2 regions of the Devosia sp. UYZn731 genome follow, and region 1 is predicted to be linked to the other one. Evidence: predicted binding sites of a transcription regulator. Region 1 holds the regulator's gene; the other holds the start of a gene.
The links. Region 1 encodes PhoB, which activates phosphate uptake and scavenging genes when phosphate is short. Its sites were predicted from a motif close to TGTCATNNANCTGTCAT; they were not measured.

Region 1 (8,157 bases):
ATCGGCATGAACGCCTTCGTGGCTTCGGTGCCGGCGACGCCGCTGGATCAGGCCACCGCGCTGCCGGTGCAGATCTTCCTCTGGCAGGGCAATGAAAACCGCAACTTCTTTGAATCACGCACCTCGGCGGCCATCATGGTGCTGCTGGCCTTCATGATCCTGCTCAACGCCGTCGCCATCTTCCTGCGCACCCGGCTGGAGCGCCGGGCATGACGCAAAACAATTCCGGAGACACTCAAATGGACATGCTGGCTGGCAAGGTTAAGATGACGCAGACATCAGTGAATAGTGCCATGAACCCGACAGATATGCTCGAACGCCCGATCCGCCTGCATGCCAAGGACGTCACCGTCCACTACGGCGCCAAGCAGGCCCTGTTCGGCATTTCAATCGACATTCCCGACCGTGCGGTGACCTCGTTCATCGGACCTTCGGGCTGTGGCAAGTCCACGTTCCTGCGTTGCATCAACCGCATGAACGACACGATCGAAGGCGCCAAGGTTGGCGGCTTGATCGAGCTGGATGGCGAGGACATTTACGATCAGTCCCTCGACGTGGTGGAACTGCGCGCCCGTATCGGCATGGTGTTCCAGAAGCCCAATCCGTTCCCCAAGTCGATCTATGAGAACGTCGCCTATGGCCCCAAGATCCATGGCCTGGCCCGTTCCAAGACCGATCTCGACGAGATCGTGATTTCGTCCCTGCGCAAGGCGGGGCTGTTCGAAGAGGTCAAGGACCGCCTCAACGAGCCCGGCACCGGCCTGTCCGGTGGCCAGCAGCAGCGCCTGTGCATTGCCCGCGCCATCGCCGTCGGCCCCGAAGTCATCCTGATGGACGAGCCCTGCTCGGCGCTCGATCCGATCGCGACGGCCATCATCGAAGAGCTGATCGATGAATTGCGCGAGAACTACACCATCGTCATCGTCACCCACTCGATGCAGCAGGCTGCGCGCGTAAGCCAGAAGACGGCGTTCTTCCATCTGGGCAAGCTGATCGAGGAGGGTGTCACCGAAGACATCTTCACCAACCCGATCAACAAGCAGACCCAGGACTACATCATGGGCCGCATCGGTTAGGAGGCCGATCTTCGTGCCAAGCCGGGCTGCAAATGCCACCTATCTGCGCTTCCGGTGCTCACGTACCAAACGTACGCTCCGCTCCGGTTCTCGATAGGCGCCATTTTCGCCTCGGCCTGACACGAACCTCGACCTCCTAATGCCCTCCACAAATTTCGAGGATAAAGCCATGGCCACCACGTCCCCAGAACATATCGTCAGCTCCTATACCGACGAATTGACTACGCTTGCCCAGTTGATCGCCGAGATGGGCGGCCAGGTCGAAGTCGCCATCGAGAACGGCACCAAGGCGCTGCTCAAGCTCGACCGCGAGCTGGCCGATGTCACCATCATCGCCGATCAGCGTATCGACGACATGCAGCGCCGCATCGACGATATGGCAGTGTCGATGATCGCCCGCCGCCAGCCGATGGCCAGCGATCTGCGCGCCATCATCACCTCGATCCACGTCGCGTCCGATCTGGAACGGGTCGGCGACATGGCCAAGCAACTGGCCCGCCGCTCGCTCAAGCTGGAAGGCCTCAGCCTGCAGCCCACGTTCTACAATGGCGTGCGCAACATGACCAATCTGGTGCTGCGCCAGATCAAGGATGCGCTGGATGCCTATGCCAGCCGCGACGCCGAAGCCGCCATCGAGGTGTGCAATCGCGACGACGAGGTCGATGCCATGCACACCTCGCTGTTCCGCGAGCTGCTGACCTACATGATGGAAGACCCGCGCAACATCACGCAGTGCACGCATCTGCTGTTCTGCGCCAAGAATTTGGAGCGCATTGGCGACCACGCGACCAACATCGCCGAACGCGCCTATTACCTGCAGACCGGCAAGCAATTGACGGCCGACGTGCAGGAACTTCAGCGGACCCAGATCAAGGCGTAGCCGGCTGCGGCCGAGCGACCTTGGGAGCACAACAATGCCCGCAACGATACTTGTCGTCGAGGACGAGGAAGATATCTCGATCCTCCTGCGCTACAATCTTGAGGCCGAGGGCTTCCGCGTCCTGACCGCCGAAACCGGCGATCAGGCGCAGGAACGCATCCAGGATAAATTGCCGGACCTGATCCTGCTCGACTGGATGCTGCCCGAAGTCTCCGGCATCGAGTTGTGCCGACGTCTGCGCGCCCGCGAGGAAACTGCCCGGGTGCCGATCATCATGATCACCGCGCGTGGCGAGGAAGAAGAGCGCGTGCGCGGCCTTGCCACTGGCGCCGACGACTATGTGGTCAAGCCGTTCTCGGTGCCCGAACTGCTGGCGCGCATTCACGCGCTGCTGCGCCGGGCCAATCCGAACCTGGTCACCGCCGCGCTCAAGGTGGGCGATCTGGAGCTGGACCGCACCACCCACCGCGTCCGCCGCGCCACCCGCGACGTGCATCTGGGGCCGACGGAATATCGCCTGCTCGAATATCTGATGCGTCATCCGGGCCGGGTCTATTCGCGCGAGCAATTGCTCGACGGCGTTTGGGGCAATGACGTTTACGTCGATGAGCGTACTGTGGACGTCCATATCGGCCGTCTCCGCCGCGCCATCAATCGCGGTCGCGAAAGCGACCCGATCCGCACGGTGCGCGGCGCCGGTTATGCGTTTGACGAGCGGTTCGCGCAAGTGGCGTAGGGTTAGCACTAAGCGGCTCCTCCCCCTTACAGGGGAGGCTGGGTGGGGGTGTGAGAGCCCAAATCCGGCAGATACGACCCCCACCTTGATCCTCCCCCTGGAAGGGGGAGGTGTCGACTGAGGGGACTTACCTCACCCGCTCCAGATAGCGCTGCTTGCTCGGCTGCAAGTGATCGACGCAGAGCTGCGCCAGCACCCAATTATCGTGGCCTTGCAGCATGTCGATCATCATGGCGTGGTGTTGGTGCGCGATGCGCAGGGACTCCTTATCGCCCATAGTGTTGGCGCGCACCGGCAGGCTGAGCCGCATATAGAGCTCGATCGATTGCACCAGATGCGCATTGCCACAGGCGCCGAACAGCGTCAGATGGAAGCGGTCATTGGCCTCGTGCACGCCGCGCAGGAAGCCGGCTTCCATATGCCGGCCATGCTCTTGGTGGATGGCTTCGAGTTCGGCGATCAACGCGGCGGGTGCCGGCAGCGGAATCCACAGCGCCGCCTGCCGCTGCAACAGTTCGCGCACGTCGTAGATTTCCTGCACCTGTTTGGGCGTCAGCGAACGCACGGTGGCGCCGCGATTGCGTTCGCGCACCACGATGCCCATGGCCTCAAGCTGCACCAATGCCTGGCGCGCGAAGTGACGCGTCACGGCAAAGCGGGCGAGCAGCGTATCTTCGGTCAGCCGCGTGCCGGGGGCGAGACGGCCGAAGATGATGTCCTCTTCCAGCGCTCGGGCGATGCTGAGATCGTCGTGCTCGATAGCGATTTGTTCGGTTTGGGTCGCTGCGGCCAAGGTCGTCTCCACGTAACGATGCTCATCCTACAGCGATTTTTGCTGCCGGTCGAATTGGTCGGGCAAAACCGCCCAGGGCGCCTGCGCACGGCTTGCCCTGCGGCGGCCTCTGGCCGATACCGAACCATCGGCCGCCGCTCGCGGCACCATCTGGAGATCACGCATGGCAATCCTCAATGAACAGGCCAAGGGCGTCTACGTCATCGCGGTGACCCCGTTCGAGGATAATGGCGCATTGGACCTGGCGAGCGTCGATTCCATGCTGGATTTCTACGAAGGCGCCGGGGTGAGCGGCATCACCGTGCTCGGGCAATTGGGCGAGGCGCCCAAGCTGACTTCAGCCGAGTCGGCGCAAGTGGTGGAGCGCGTGCTCAAGCGCCTCGGTGGCCGCCTGCCGGTCGTGGTCGGCGTTTCGGCACCCGGCCTCGCGCCGATGACAGAGCTGGCACGGACCGTGATGGACCAGGGCGCGGCGGGCGTCATGGTGGCGCCACCCTGGACCATTAAGACCGACGATCAGAGTTTTGCCTTCTACCAGTCGGTCGGCGAGGCGTTGGGAGATATCCCGTTCGTGCTGCAGGATTATCCGCTGACCACCAATGTTACGATTGCCCCCAAGGTGATCGACCGGATCATTCGCGACGTGCCCAATTGCGTCATGCTCAAGCATGAGGATTGGCCGGGCCTGTCCAAGATTACGGCTCTCCGCGCCGCCAGCGACAAGGGCGAAACGCGGCGGATCTCGATCCTCTGCGGCAATGGCGGGCTATTCCTGCCCGAGGAAATGAGCCGCGGTGCCGATGGGGCGATGACCGGGTTTTGTTATCCGGAGATGATGGTTGGCGTTGTCGCCGAATTCGCCAAGGGCAATGTCGAGCGGGCGCATGATATCTTCGACGCCTACCTGCCGCTGGCGCGCTACGAGCAGCAGCAGGGCATCGGGCTGGCGGCGCGCAAATACGTGCTGGCCAAGCGCGGCGTCATCAAATCGGGGGCGCTGCGCAAGCCGCGGCCGGTGATGTCGGCGCTGGATGTGGCGGACGTGGAACTGCTGCTGGTGCGACAGGCACGGCGGCTGGCGGAGATTGGTGCGTAATGGCCAAAACCTACGACTTCATCATCGCGGGCGGCGGCTCGGCGGCCTCGGTGGCGGCGATGCGGCTGGTGCGAGAGTTCGGTTTTTCGGTATTGATCCTCGAACGCGGGCCGCGCGACACGGCCAAACTGATGGCCTATCCCGCCGGCTACATGAAGTACCTGGCGCGCGAGGACTTCCTCGAAATGCACCATACCGTGCCGCAGCCACAACTGGGCGGGCGCGGGCCGATCGTGCCGGTGGCCAAAGCCTTGGGCGGCGGCAGTGCGGTCAATGCCATGGTCTATATGCGCGGGCAGCGCGAGGACTATGACGGCTGGGCGGCCCATTTGGGCAACGAGACCGAATGGTCCTACGCGGACATGCTGCCGCACTTCAAAGGCATCGAGGCCAACACCAAGTTCAATAATGAATTCCATGGCATCGGCGGCAATTTACGGGTCTCAGAGCCCGGCCATATTGCCGATACCACGCAGGATTTCCTGCTCGCGGCACAGGGCCTGGGTCATGAATTCAACCCCGATTTCAACGGTGCTCGCCAAAACGGCGTTGGCATCATGCAGCACACCTATGGGCAATGGGGCCGCTACAAGGAGCGTTCGGACGCCAAAAAGGCGTTCCTCGATCCGCTGTCGGGCGATGATCGACTGAGCATCGTCACCGGCGCGCGGGTGGACAGGATTGTCATCGAGAACGGTCGCGCGGTTGGCGTCAGCTATACCAGGGGCGGCGTCAGTCATACGATGCATGCCGAGCGCGAAGTGCTGGTCGGGGCGGGGACCTATAACAGCGCCAAGCTGATGATGCTGTCGGGGCTCGGGCCGGCCGACCACCTGCGCGAGCATGGGGTGGATGTGGTGGCCGATATCGCCGGCGTGGGCGCCAATTTGCAGGATCACCATGAGGTCCCGGTCATCGCCACTACCAAAGGCAAGTCCGGCTATTTCGGCGAAGACAAGGGCTGGCCGATGGTTCGGAATGGGTTGCAGTATCTGCTGTTCAATTCGGGGCCGGTGACCACCACCGGCATCGAGGCCTGCCTGTTCTATGATCCCGACGGCGGCGAGCGGCCGACGATCCAGCTCTATTGCGCGCCCATCGTGTATCTCGACCGCGACGTATCCTCGGCCAAGCCAACTTATGGGGTCACATTCACCTCATGCCTGCTGCGGCCCAAGGCGCGTGGCAGCGTCAGGCTGCGCTCGGCGAACCCGGATGATCAGCCGCTGGTGAACTGCAATTTCTTTGGGCATCCGGATGACCTGCGGCTGACGCTGGCGTCGCTGAAGGTGGCGCGGCAGTTACTCGAAACCGAGCCGTTCAAGTCCAAGATCGCCGAGGAACTTTTGCCGGGCAGAGCGGTGCAGGACGAGGACAGCCTGACTCAGTTTGCCGGCCAGACCGTCAAGACCAATTACCATCCCTCGGGCTCGCTGCGCATGGGGCCGGATGGCGATCCGATGGCGGTGGTCGATCAGAGGCTGCGGGTGCGTGGCGTCGAGGGGCTGCGAGTCATCGATTGCTCGATTATCCCGTTCATTCCCTCGGGAAATACCAATGCGCCGGCCATGGCGATCGGGTCGAAGGCGGCGGCGATGATTGCGGAAGATCATCGATAGGGTTCAAGCGCGGAGATTGGCTTTGGGTGATCCCCACTCGATGCAACCACCACCACCGGTCTTCCCGCGGGCTTGACCCGCGGGCCATTGGCCGCTTGTGCCATGCTGGTGGAGGCCCGCGGGTCAAGCCCGCGGGAAGGCCGGTGGGTGTGAGGGGTGAAGCGAGTGGGTCGGGCGTTGAAGGTGGGTGGGTGGGCGCTTGAGGCGAGTGGGTGGGGCGTTGAAGGTCGGTGGGTGGCGGTGCCAAACACGCTGCGAGCCCCCAAATTAGAAAATGAGCGCGCCCCGGGGAGGGTGAGCGCGCTCGGAACTCCGGCAGTTACCAGTCGAGGCGAAGCAATGAGGCGCCTTGGCGGGGATCGTGGTCCGGAGTTCGATGCTGCTATTGATGAGCGTAGTGCTGGCCTGATCCCCGGCCTGGGCGACGGTCATGCCGCGTCATACACCCGCACCAGTCGACCATCGGGGCGGCTGACCAGTTGCCCGCCTGGCGCCGTCGCCAGCCTTGTGGCCAGCGCCACCATATCCGGATTGGTGGCGAGCTTACCGTCTCCGGCATCCTCGGTGGATAGTACCGAGGCCTTGAGGAGGCGCGAATAGGGATGTTCGGGGTTTTCCAGCACGGTGCGCGCGTCGCCCATTTCCACGATCCGCCCGCGCTGCATGATGATGAGCCGGTTGGAGATGTAGTAGGCCGTCGCCAGGTCGTGGGTGATGTAGATCACCGACACCCCAAAATCGTCGCGCAGGGCCTTGAGCAGGTTGACGATGGACATGCGCAGTGAGGCATCCACCATCGACACCGGCTCGTCGGCGATCAGCAATGGTGGATTGGGGATCAGCGCTCGGGCAATCGCCGCGCGCTGCAATTGCCCGCCGCTCATTTCATGGGGATAGCGCCCCTTCACTTCGGCCAGGCTCAGCCCAACCTTCTGCAAGGCTCCATCCATTGCGGCGTCGACGGCAGTCCGATCCTTTAGGCCCAAAAAAGTCCGCGCCGTGGATTCCAGATAGCGGTCGATCTGCTTGAGCGGGTTGAAGGCCTCGAACGGGTTCTGGAACACTGGTTGGACGGCCGACATGAACGCCATGCGTTCGGCCTTGGTGGCGCCGCCCACAGGCTTGCCGCGGAAGGTGATACTGCCACTCGTGGGCGTTTCCAGCCCCAGGATCATGCGGGCCAGCGTGGTCTTGCCCGATCCGCTCTCGCCGATAATGGTGAAAATCTCTGGCTTTTCAGCAGCCAGAGAAAAGCTGGCGTCCTGAACGGCAGCCGTGGTCTTGCGCGACAGCACGCCGCCCATAGCAAAAGTCTTGGAGACGTTGTCGACATTGAGCAGGGTGGTCATGCTGGCACTCCATGGGCGGCGTGCGGCGCGACCAGCGGCTTGACGTCCTGCCAACGCCAGCAGGCGGTGCGATGATCGGGCGCCACGGTTTCCAGCGGCGGCACGTCGGTCTTGCATTTGTCGATTGCGAGCGGGCAGCGCGGGTGAAAGCGGCAGCCGCTGGGCGGCGCGGCCAGGCTCGGCGGGCGGCCCTCAAGGGCGGGGCGCTGCGTGGTGTCGCCGATGCGGGGCAGGCTGGCCACGAGGTGCGCCGTGTAAGGATGCTTGGGCGCGAAGAACATCTGGCGCGTGGGGCCTTCTTCGACCAGCCGGCCGGCATAGATAATGCCCACGCGGTCGGCCATATTGGCGTGCACGCTCATGTCGTGAGTGACGAACACCACGGAAGAGCCCATTTCCTGCTGCACGTCGCGGATCAGGCTCAGCACTTCCTTTTGCACCACCACGTCGAGCGCCGTGGTGGGCTCGTCGGCGATGATAAATTCGGGACGGCAGACGGTCGCCAATCCGATGGTGACGCGCTGGCGCATGCCGCCGCTCAGTTCATGCGGATAGGCCCGCAAAACGTCGGCGGGCAGCTTGAGCTTTTCCAGATGCGCAACAACGCG
Region 2 (8,157 bases), on a different contig from region 1:
CAGGAGAGAAAATCGAACAGATGGGGCAGCCGCTCCATGAAGTGGCCGGCATTGCTTTCGTCAGCGAAAATCAGCGACCAGACCAGAGCCAGAGCCAGGCCGCCAAAGCCGAGGATGGAATACAGCCGTCGCTGCCGCGCCAGATGGCGCCAGGCCAAATCGACGGTGCGGACGGTCTCGGAGGCGGATGGAGCGAGCGCGGTCATGGAGCAATGTCCCGATAGACGAAGGGCACCAGCCAACTCGGCCGGTGCCCTCTAGGCTAAATTAGCCGCCGATGGTGGCTTTGCGGATGTCGATGATGGGCTGGTAGAATTCAGCCTTGACCGGGACGTAACCCTTGAAATCGCCGCCTTCGATGGCCGAGAAGCAAGCTGCGTCTTCGGTGGGCAGGTTCAGGTAGAAGTCGGTGATCTTCTTGATCGAGTCAGCGCCGAGGGCGTTGCGAACCACGGTCGGACCGTTCGGGATCAGCGGCGAGCGCCAGACTTCAACGAAATCTGCGGGATCGACGGCGCCCTTGTCGACGAGCTTGCGGAAGGTGCCCGAGGTATAGCCGTCGGCGAACTCGCCGATGCCCGAAGAGTCGTCGACCGAAACGTCGGACTTGCCGTCAAGCAAGGCCAGGACGTTGTTTTCGTGGCCGCCGTTGAAATCGGCAGAAGCGAAGAATTCCTTGTTCGGAACGCCGGTGGTGACCGGGATCTGGGTCAGCGGGACGAGGTAGCCCGAGGTGGAGTCGGGATCAGCATAGCCGAGCTTCTTGCCCTTGGCAGACATGATATCGGTGATGCCCGAGGACTTGAGGGCCAGGCCGATCGAGTAGTAACCGGTCGAACCGTCTTCCTGCTGGGTGGTCAGCACGGGGGTCACGGCATCGGGGTTTTCGATGGCGATGGCCGCATAGCCCGAAGCGCCAAGGCCGGCAACGTCGAGGGTGCCGCCGAGGAGGCCCTGGATCACGCCGTCATAGTCGGCGGCGGGGAACAGCGAGACCTTCTCGAAGCCGAGGTCGGTCTTGAGGTGATCGGCGAGGCACGCATAGTTGCGCAGGCGGTCGGCTTCGTTTTCGCCGCCGAGGATGCCGATGCGGAGTTCCTTTGGCATTTCCTGGGCAAAGGTAGCGACAGCGCCGTTACCGAGAGCGACGAGCGCGACAGCGCCCATAAGCATAGATTTCAGCATGGTTTTCTCCTGGGTCTGAGATCCGCCCCGCTTTTGCCGCGGGGTTGGATGGGGTGCGCACAACTTCAGTTGGCGAAGGCTTCGGCGCGCTGATCGAGGGCTTCGACGCGCGCGCGCGGGCCGGGAATGGATGTGGAGGTGATGGCTTCCGAAAAAGCCTCCTTGAGGCCATCGGCGCCGTAGATTTCGCGGGCAGCGGCTTCGGTGAGCTGGGCGGGCGAGCCGTCGAACACCACCTTGCCGGCGGCCATGCCGATGATGCGCTGGCAATAGACGCGAGCGGTGTCCAGCGTGTGCAGGTTGGTGATGACGGTGATGCCGTGATCGCGATTGATGTCGCGCAAGCTATTCATGACGATCTGGGCATTGCGCGGATCGAGCGAAGCAATCGGCTCGTCGGCCAGGATCATCTTTGGGCTCTGCATCAGGGCGCGGGCGATGGCGACGCGCTGCTGCTGGCCGCCCGACAGGGTGCCGGCGCGCTGCAAGGCCGTCTGGGCAATATCGAGGCGGTCGAGCGCCTGGAGCGCATCATGGCGCTCGGCATGGGTGAAGATGTTGAGCAGGCTAGTGATGGTGGAGCGACCGTTGAGGCGGCCGAGCAGCACATTGGTCAGCACGTCGAGGCGGGGGACCAGGTTGAACTGCTGGAAGATCATGGCGCAATCGCGCTGCCAGTTGCGCAACTCCTGGCCCTTGTGGGTGGAGACCGTGGCGCCGTCGAATTCGATATGGCCGTCGGAGACATCGGCCAGGCGGTTGATCATGCGCAGCAGGGTGGACTTGCCGGCGCCGGAGCGACCGATGATGCCGACCATTTGACCATTGGGGATTTCCAGATCGACAGTGTCGACGGCAGTCTTGTTGCCGAAGCGTCGCGTGACCTTGGAAATCTTGAGCATGTGCCCTCCGGTGTTGAGCCGGGGGATGCGTATGGGGTGCAGATAAACCTGCGATGTCGGTTGCGTGACGGAACGATGACGATGTGGGGTAGGGATGTCGCAGAGGCACCGGGCTAGCCGAAGGCGCCCCCACCTAGCCGCCTCCTGGGAGGGGGAGGAACAGGGCAGCGGATTTGGCACGATCTCGGCAGACCGCCAGACTAGCTCCTCCCCTTGTCAGGGGGAGGTTGGGTGGGGGTATGCCTACCCCTCGTACTTATCCAAAAATGCTTCGGTCGAGAGTGAGCGGAAATCCTGCAAACCCAGCCGCAGGCGGTCGTGGTCCCAGTCCCACCATGCCAGCGCATCGAGGCGGCTGGCGATCGGATCGGTGAAGCGCTGTTTGATCGTCTTGGCCGGCACGCCCACCGCGATGGCGAAGGCGGCGACGTTCTTGGTGACGACAGCATTGGAGCCGATGATGGCGCCATTACCGATGGTGACGCCGGGCATGATCACCGCACCATGGCCGATCCAGGTATCGTGGCCGATGGTGATGGGGGTGCTGGCGCGCCAGTCGAAGAACGACTGATCATCCTCGGCACCATCGAAATACCAGGACGAGCGGTAGGTAAAGTGGTGCAGCGACGCCCGCTCCATCGGGTGCATGGAGGCATAGATGCGCACGTGGCTGGCGATATTGGCGAATTTGCCGATGGTGGAATAGGCGATCTGGGTGTTTTCGACCGCGTAGGAATAGTCCCCCATGGTCGAATGGGAAACGTGGCTGCCGGCGCCGATTTCGGTGTAGCGGCCGAGCTTGGAATTGTTGACTGACGCGGTGGGGTGCACGGAGGGCGTTTCGGAGAGGCGGGTCATGCGGCGATCCTGGGGGCGAAGGCGGTGACGTCGACGATACGATCGGCAACCTGGCTGCGGACCTCCTCATCGTGGAAGATGCCGAGCAGCGCGGTGCCGGCGGCCTTCTTCTGCGCGATCATCGCGACGACGACGGCGCGGTTAGTCGCATCGAGCGAGGCGGTGGGTTCATCGAGCAGCAGCACCTTGTGATCGGTGATGAAGCCGCGGGCGATATTGACGCGCTGCTGTTCGCCACCCGAGAATGTGGCGGGGGGCAAGCTCCACAGCCGTTCGGGCAGGTTGAGCTGGGCCAGCAGGCTTCTGGCGCGGTTTTGCGCTTCGGCTTTGTCGGCGCCGCGAATAACCAAGGGTTCGGCGACCACGTCGAGCGCCGAAACGCGGGGGACGGTGCGCAAGAACTGGCTCACATAGGCGATGGTGTCGCGGCGTAGCGTGAGAACGAGGCGCGGATCGGCGGTGGCGAGGTCGACTTCTTCGCCGTCATGGTGCAGCCAGATGTGGCCGGCATCGACGCCGTAATTGCCATAGACCATCTTGAGGATGGAGCTTTTGCCGGCGCCGGACGGGCCACCGAGAACGACGCATTCGCCTTCATTGACCTCGAAATTGACGTTATCGACCACGGGGAGGACGACGCCATCGCGCAGGTGCATGGTGAAGGTCTTGGCGAGGGAGGTTACGCGCAGAGGGGTCACATTACACCTGCAGGATCGAGGAGACGAGAAGCTGGGTATAGGGCTCGCGCGGATCGTCAAGCACGCGATCGGTCAGGCCGGACTCGATGACGCGGCCATCCTTCATCACCATCATGCGGTGGGAGAGGAGACGGGCCACTGCCAGATCGTGGGTGACGATGACGGCGGCGAGGCCGAGTTCACCGACCAAGCCCCGCAGCAGATCGAGCAGGCGGGCCTGCACCGAAACGTCGAGGCCGCCGGTGGGTTCGTCCATGAAGACGAGGCGCGGATTGGTGACCAGGTTACGCGCGATCTGCAGGCGTTGGCGCATGCCGCCCGAGAAGGCGCGCGGCTGGTCGTCGACGCGGTCTTCGTTGATCTCGACGCGACCGAGCCAATCGACGGCGCTGGCGCGGATATTGCCGTAGTGGCGATCGCCGATGGCCATGAGGCGTTCGCCCACATTGGCGCCGGCCGAGACGGTCATGCGCAGGCCGTCGGCGGGGTTCTGGTGCACAAAGCCCCAGTCGGTGCGCATCAGGAAGCGGCGTTCGGCTTCGCTGAGGTCATAGATATTGCGCCAGACATCATCGCGCATGCGGTATTCGGCGCGGCCCGAAGTGGGTTCGAGATTGGTGGACAGGCAATTGAGCAGGGTGGTCTTGCCGGAGCCTGACTCGCCCACCACGGCGAGGACTTCGCCGGGGTAGAGTTCGAAATTGACATCGGTGCAGCCGAGGCGGGCGCCGTAATATTTGGAAAGGTTGGTGACCTTGAGCAGGGGAGTGTCGGTCATTCTGCGGCCTCCAGGGCTTCGCCGCTCAGGGCACCACGATGGCCCGCAGCGCGGCGGTCTTCGCAATTGTCCGTATCGGAGCAGACGAACATGTGCCCGCCGTGGTCATCGAGAATGACCTCGTCGAGATAGACGCCGGTGGCGGCGCAAAGCGCACACGGCTCGCTGAAATGCTGGATTTCGAAGGGATGATCCTCGAAGTCGAGGCTTACCACCTTAGTGAAGGGCGGCACCGCATAGATGCGCATTTCGCGACCGGCGCCGAACAGTTGCAGCGCGGCCGACATGTGCATCTTGGGATTGTCGAATTTCGGCGTTGGCGACGGGGACATGACGTAGCGGTCCTCGACCATCACCGGATAGCCATAGGTGGTGGCGATGCGGCCGTGGGTGGCGATGTCCTCGTAGAGCTTGACGTGCATCAGGCCGTATTCCTTGAGCGCATGCATGACACGCGTCTCGGTTTCGCGCGGCTCGAGCAGGCGCAGGGGTTCGGGGATCGGCACCTGATAGACCAGGGTCTGGCCGGCCGAGAGCTGCTTTTCGGGAATGCGGTGGCGGGTCTGGATGATGGTGGCGTCGCCGGTATGGGTCGTCGTCTTGACGTTGGCGACCTTGGCGAAGAAGGCGCGGATGGAGACCGCATTGGTGGTGTCGTCGGCGCCCTGGTCGATCACCTTGAGGACGTCATCGGGGCCGACGATGGCCGCGGTGACCTGCACGCCGCCGGTGCCCCAGCCATAGGGCATGGGCATTTCACGGCTGGCGAAGGGCACCTGATAGCCGGGAATGGCGATGGCCTTGAGGATGGCGCGACGGATCATCCGCTTGGTCTGTTCGTCGAGATAGGCGAAGTTGTAGCTGGGGGTGGCGCTCATGATGCTTGCTCCATGCTTTCTTCACCTCTCCCTCTGGGGGAGAGGTCGACCCTCTTGGGTCGGGTGAGGGGGCCTTTACTGGGTGGGGTGCGCGCGAAAGGCCCCCTCACCCGGCCTGCGGCCGACCTCTCCCCCGAAGGGAGAGGTGAGAAGGCGCTCATTCGGCGGCCTCCTGGACGGGATTTTCGGCGGCGTGCTTGGCGTGCATGGTGCGGATCATGTCGAGTTCGGCCTGGAAATCGACATAGTGCGGCAGCTTGAGATGCTCGACGAAGCCGGTGGACTGGACGTTATCGAGGTGGGAGATGACGAATTCCTCGTCCTGGGCGGGGGCGGTGATGTCCTCGCCCAGCTCGCGAGCGCGGAGGGCGCGGTCGCAGAGCGACATTGACATGGCCTTGCGCTCGGACTGGCCGAAGACCAGGCCATAGCCGCGGGTGAACTGCGGCGGCACCTTGGACGAACCCTTGAACTGGTTGACCATCTGGCATTCGGTGACGCGGACGCGGCCGAGGCTGATGGGGAAGCCCAGCTCGGGAATATCGAGTTCGACCTCGACTTCGCCGATGCGGATTTCGCCGACGAAGGGGTGCGATTTCGCGTAGCCGCGCTGGGTGGAATAGCCGAGGGCCAAGAGGAAGCCTTCGTCGCCACGGGCGAGCGCCTGCAGGCGCAGGTCCCGGTCGAGCGGATATTGCAGCGGCTCGCGGGTGAGGTCGCCGACCTCGTCTTGCGGAACATGATTGAAGCCGAGATCGGGCTCCATCAGGCCCTGATGGCCGAGCATGTCGGTGACGCGGGGGGCGCGATCATGGTCGGCTTCGGCGGTCAGGGGCTCGGCGACGTCGTTGCCCTCGGCAATCGAGGGATCGAGCAGGCGATGGGTGTAGTCGAAGGTGGGGCCGAGAAGCTGGCCACCGGGAAGGTCCTTGAAGGTCGCGGAAATGCGCCGTTCAATCAGCATGTTGGCGGTATCGATGGGCCGCGAATAGCCGAAGCGCGGCAGCGTGGTGCGATAGGCGCGGACGAGGAAAATGGCCTCGATCAGGTCGCCGCGCGATTGCAGGATGGCCAAGGCCGCCAGTTCGCGGTCATAGAGCGAGCCTTCGGCCATGCAGCGATCGACCGCGAGGCCGAGCTGTTCGATGATCTGTTCGGTGCGCAAAGCGGGCACCGAGCGGTCGCCACGTCGACGGTCGGCGAGCAAGGCATGGGCATTGTGTATGGCGGCTTCCCCGCCTTTGACGGCAACATACATGGGTCAGGCCTCCTGGATACGGGTGGTGCGCGGCAGGCCGATGAGCTGGCCATCGGCAACGAGCAGCAGATCGACGCCGCGCGGGAATTGGGCGCCATTTTCGGCCCATTGGGCGAGGAAATCGGCGGGCAGGCCCTGCGGCGCGATGGTGATGGCGCCATCGATGCCAGGACCGGTCAAGATCAGGCTTTGACCACTGGAGACCGATTGGACGGCCAGAGCCAGGGTGGTGGAGCGATCGGGATAAAGATCGGTGCCCTGGTTGAAATCGGCCAGCGCGACGGCTGGATCACGCGTGAGGGCGAACTGGGCCTGAGCGCGCTCAGAGGTGATGGGGGCGCTGGTGTGGAAGCGCAGCCAGCCAAGCACGGCGTCGGTGGCCAGGTCGCGGTCCAGCCAGAGGGTGGTGTCGTGATCGCAAAGGGTCAGCGCGATGGCGGCCAGTTCGGGCGACAGCGACGATGGCGGGACGAGGCCGAGGGCCAGTTCCTGCACCGTGCCGGGATTGGCCAGGGCGTCCATGACGGCGCGGAACGCGGTCTGGGACTGCATGACGGGATCGGCGAAGCCGCCGTCGAGGGTGTTGGTGTCCATCAATTGTCTCCCCGGACCATGGTGAAGAAGTTGACCTTGGTGGCGGCGGTTTCCTGTTTGCGCTTGAGGTCGGCAGCGGTGCCGGCGGCGCGCAGCGGGGCGAGGATGCGGGTCTCGACCGTGGCCGGATCGCGTTGGAACAGGGCGTCGAAGACGGCGATCAGGCGGGCCTTGTCGAGATCGCGGCCGAGGCAATAGCCGTGACCGATTTCGCCGGTTTCGAGCCGCACTGTGGCGCGGCTGACGCTGGCTTCGCCGAGGTTGAACGGCGCGCCGCCGCCCCCTGCCCTGCCACGCACCATGACGAGGCCGGTTTCAGGACCACGGACGGGCTTGAAATCGGGCTTGTCGGCCCAGTTGGACCAGGCGGCGGTGAGCGCGTCGGCGTCAGCGGCGGCCAGGGCGTTGAGCGCCAGGCGGCGCGGGTCGGTATCGGTTGCAATCTGTGCGGTCATCACTTGCCTCAACTTGTCTAATGAACTAGACAACTTAGAACGTAATTTCGGTCTTAGGCCTCTCGTGTGAATTTGCAATGACAAAAATGACCCAGACTTCAGATTCGCATTTGAGCGGCGTGGCGATCTGGCGGCGGATCGCCGACGCGGTCCGGCTGGATATCGTCGGCGGCAAGCTGGCGCGGGGCGACAAGCTGGCCGGGGAAATGGAGTTGGCGGAGCGGTTTGGTGCTAACCGGCACACGGTAAGGCGGGCACTGCAGGCGCTGGCGGCGGAGGGGGTGATCCGCACCGAGCAGGGGCGCGGCAGTTTTGTGGATCAGGCCAAGCGTCTGAGCTATCGGATCGGCAAGCGGACGCGGTTTTCCGAGGGGCTGGCGGGACAGGCGAGCGAATTGCGCCGGCAGGTGCTGGGGACGCGGCTGGAGAATGCCAGCGCCAGCGTGGCGGCGGCACTGGGGCTGGTCACCGGCGCCAAGGTGACGCGGGTCGATACGGTGTCGCTGGCGGATGGTCGGCCGATCTCGCGGGCAACGAGCTGGGTGGGATAT

Region 2: the regulator PhoB is predicted to act here: its motif matches at 2,152-2,168, upstream of phnC (phosphonate ABC transporter ATP-binding protein).

The regions. Positions count from the first base shown of each region.
Region 1 is NZ_JBEPOL010000004.1:228,953-237,109, forward strand. It holds gene pstA (phosphate ABC transporter permease PstA) at 1-213, shown strand, start outside; gene pstB (phosphate ABC transporter ATP-binding protein PstB) at 294-1,076, shown strand; gene phoU (phosphate signaling complex protein PhoU) at 1,246-1,956, shown strand; gene phoB (phosphate regulon transcriptional regulator PhoB) at 1,991-2,692, shown strand; gene ABIB57_RS11760 (GntR family transcriptional regulator) at 2,820-3,485, opposite strand; gene ABIB57_RS11765 (dihydrodipicolinate synthase family protein) at 3,649-4,581, shown strand; gene ABIB57_RS11770 (GMC family oxidoreductase) at 4,581-6,200, shown strand; gene ABIB57_RS11775 (ABC transporter ATP-binding protein) at 6,629-7,549, opposite strand; gene ABIB57_RS11780 (ABC transporter ATP-binding protein) at 7,546-8,157, opposite strand, start outside.
Region 2 is NZ_JBEPOL010000005.1:486,983-495,139, forward strand. It holds gene phnE (phosphonate ABC transporter, permease protein PhnE) at 1-206, opposite strand, end outside; gene phnD (phosphonate ABC transporter substrate-binding protein) at 268-1,185, opposite strand; gene phnC (phosphonate ABC transporter ATP-binding protein) at 1,251-2,087, opposite strand; gene ABIB57_RS15165 (DapH/DapD/GlmU-related protein) at 2,331-2,945, opposite strand; gene phnL (phosphonate C-P lyase system protein PhnL) at 2,942-3,643, opposite strand; gene phnK (phosphonate C-P lyase system protein PhnK) at 3,645-4,421, opposite strand; gene ABIB57_RS15180 (alpha-D-ribose 1-methylphosphonate 5-phosphate C-P-lyase PhnJ) at 4,418-5,299, opposite strand; gene ABIB57_RS15185 (carbon-phosphorus lyase complex subunit) at 5,457-6,557, opposite strand; gene phnH (phosphonate C-P lyase system protein PhnH) at 6,561-7,151, opposite strand; gene phnG (phosphonate C-P lyase system protein PhnG) at 7,151-7,606, opposite strand; gene phnF (phosphonate metabolism transcriptional regulator PhnF) at 7,693-8,157, shown strand, end outside.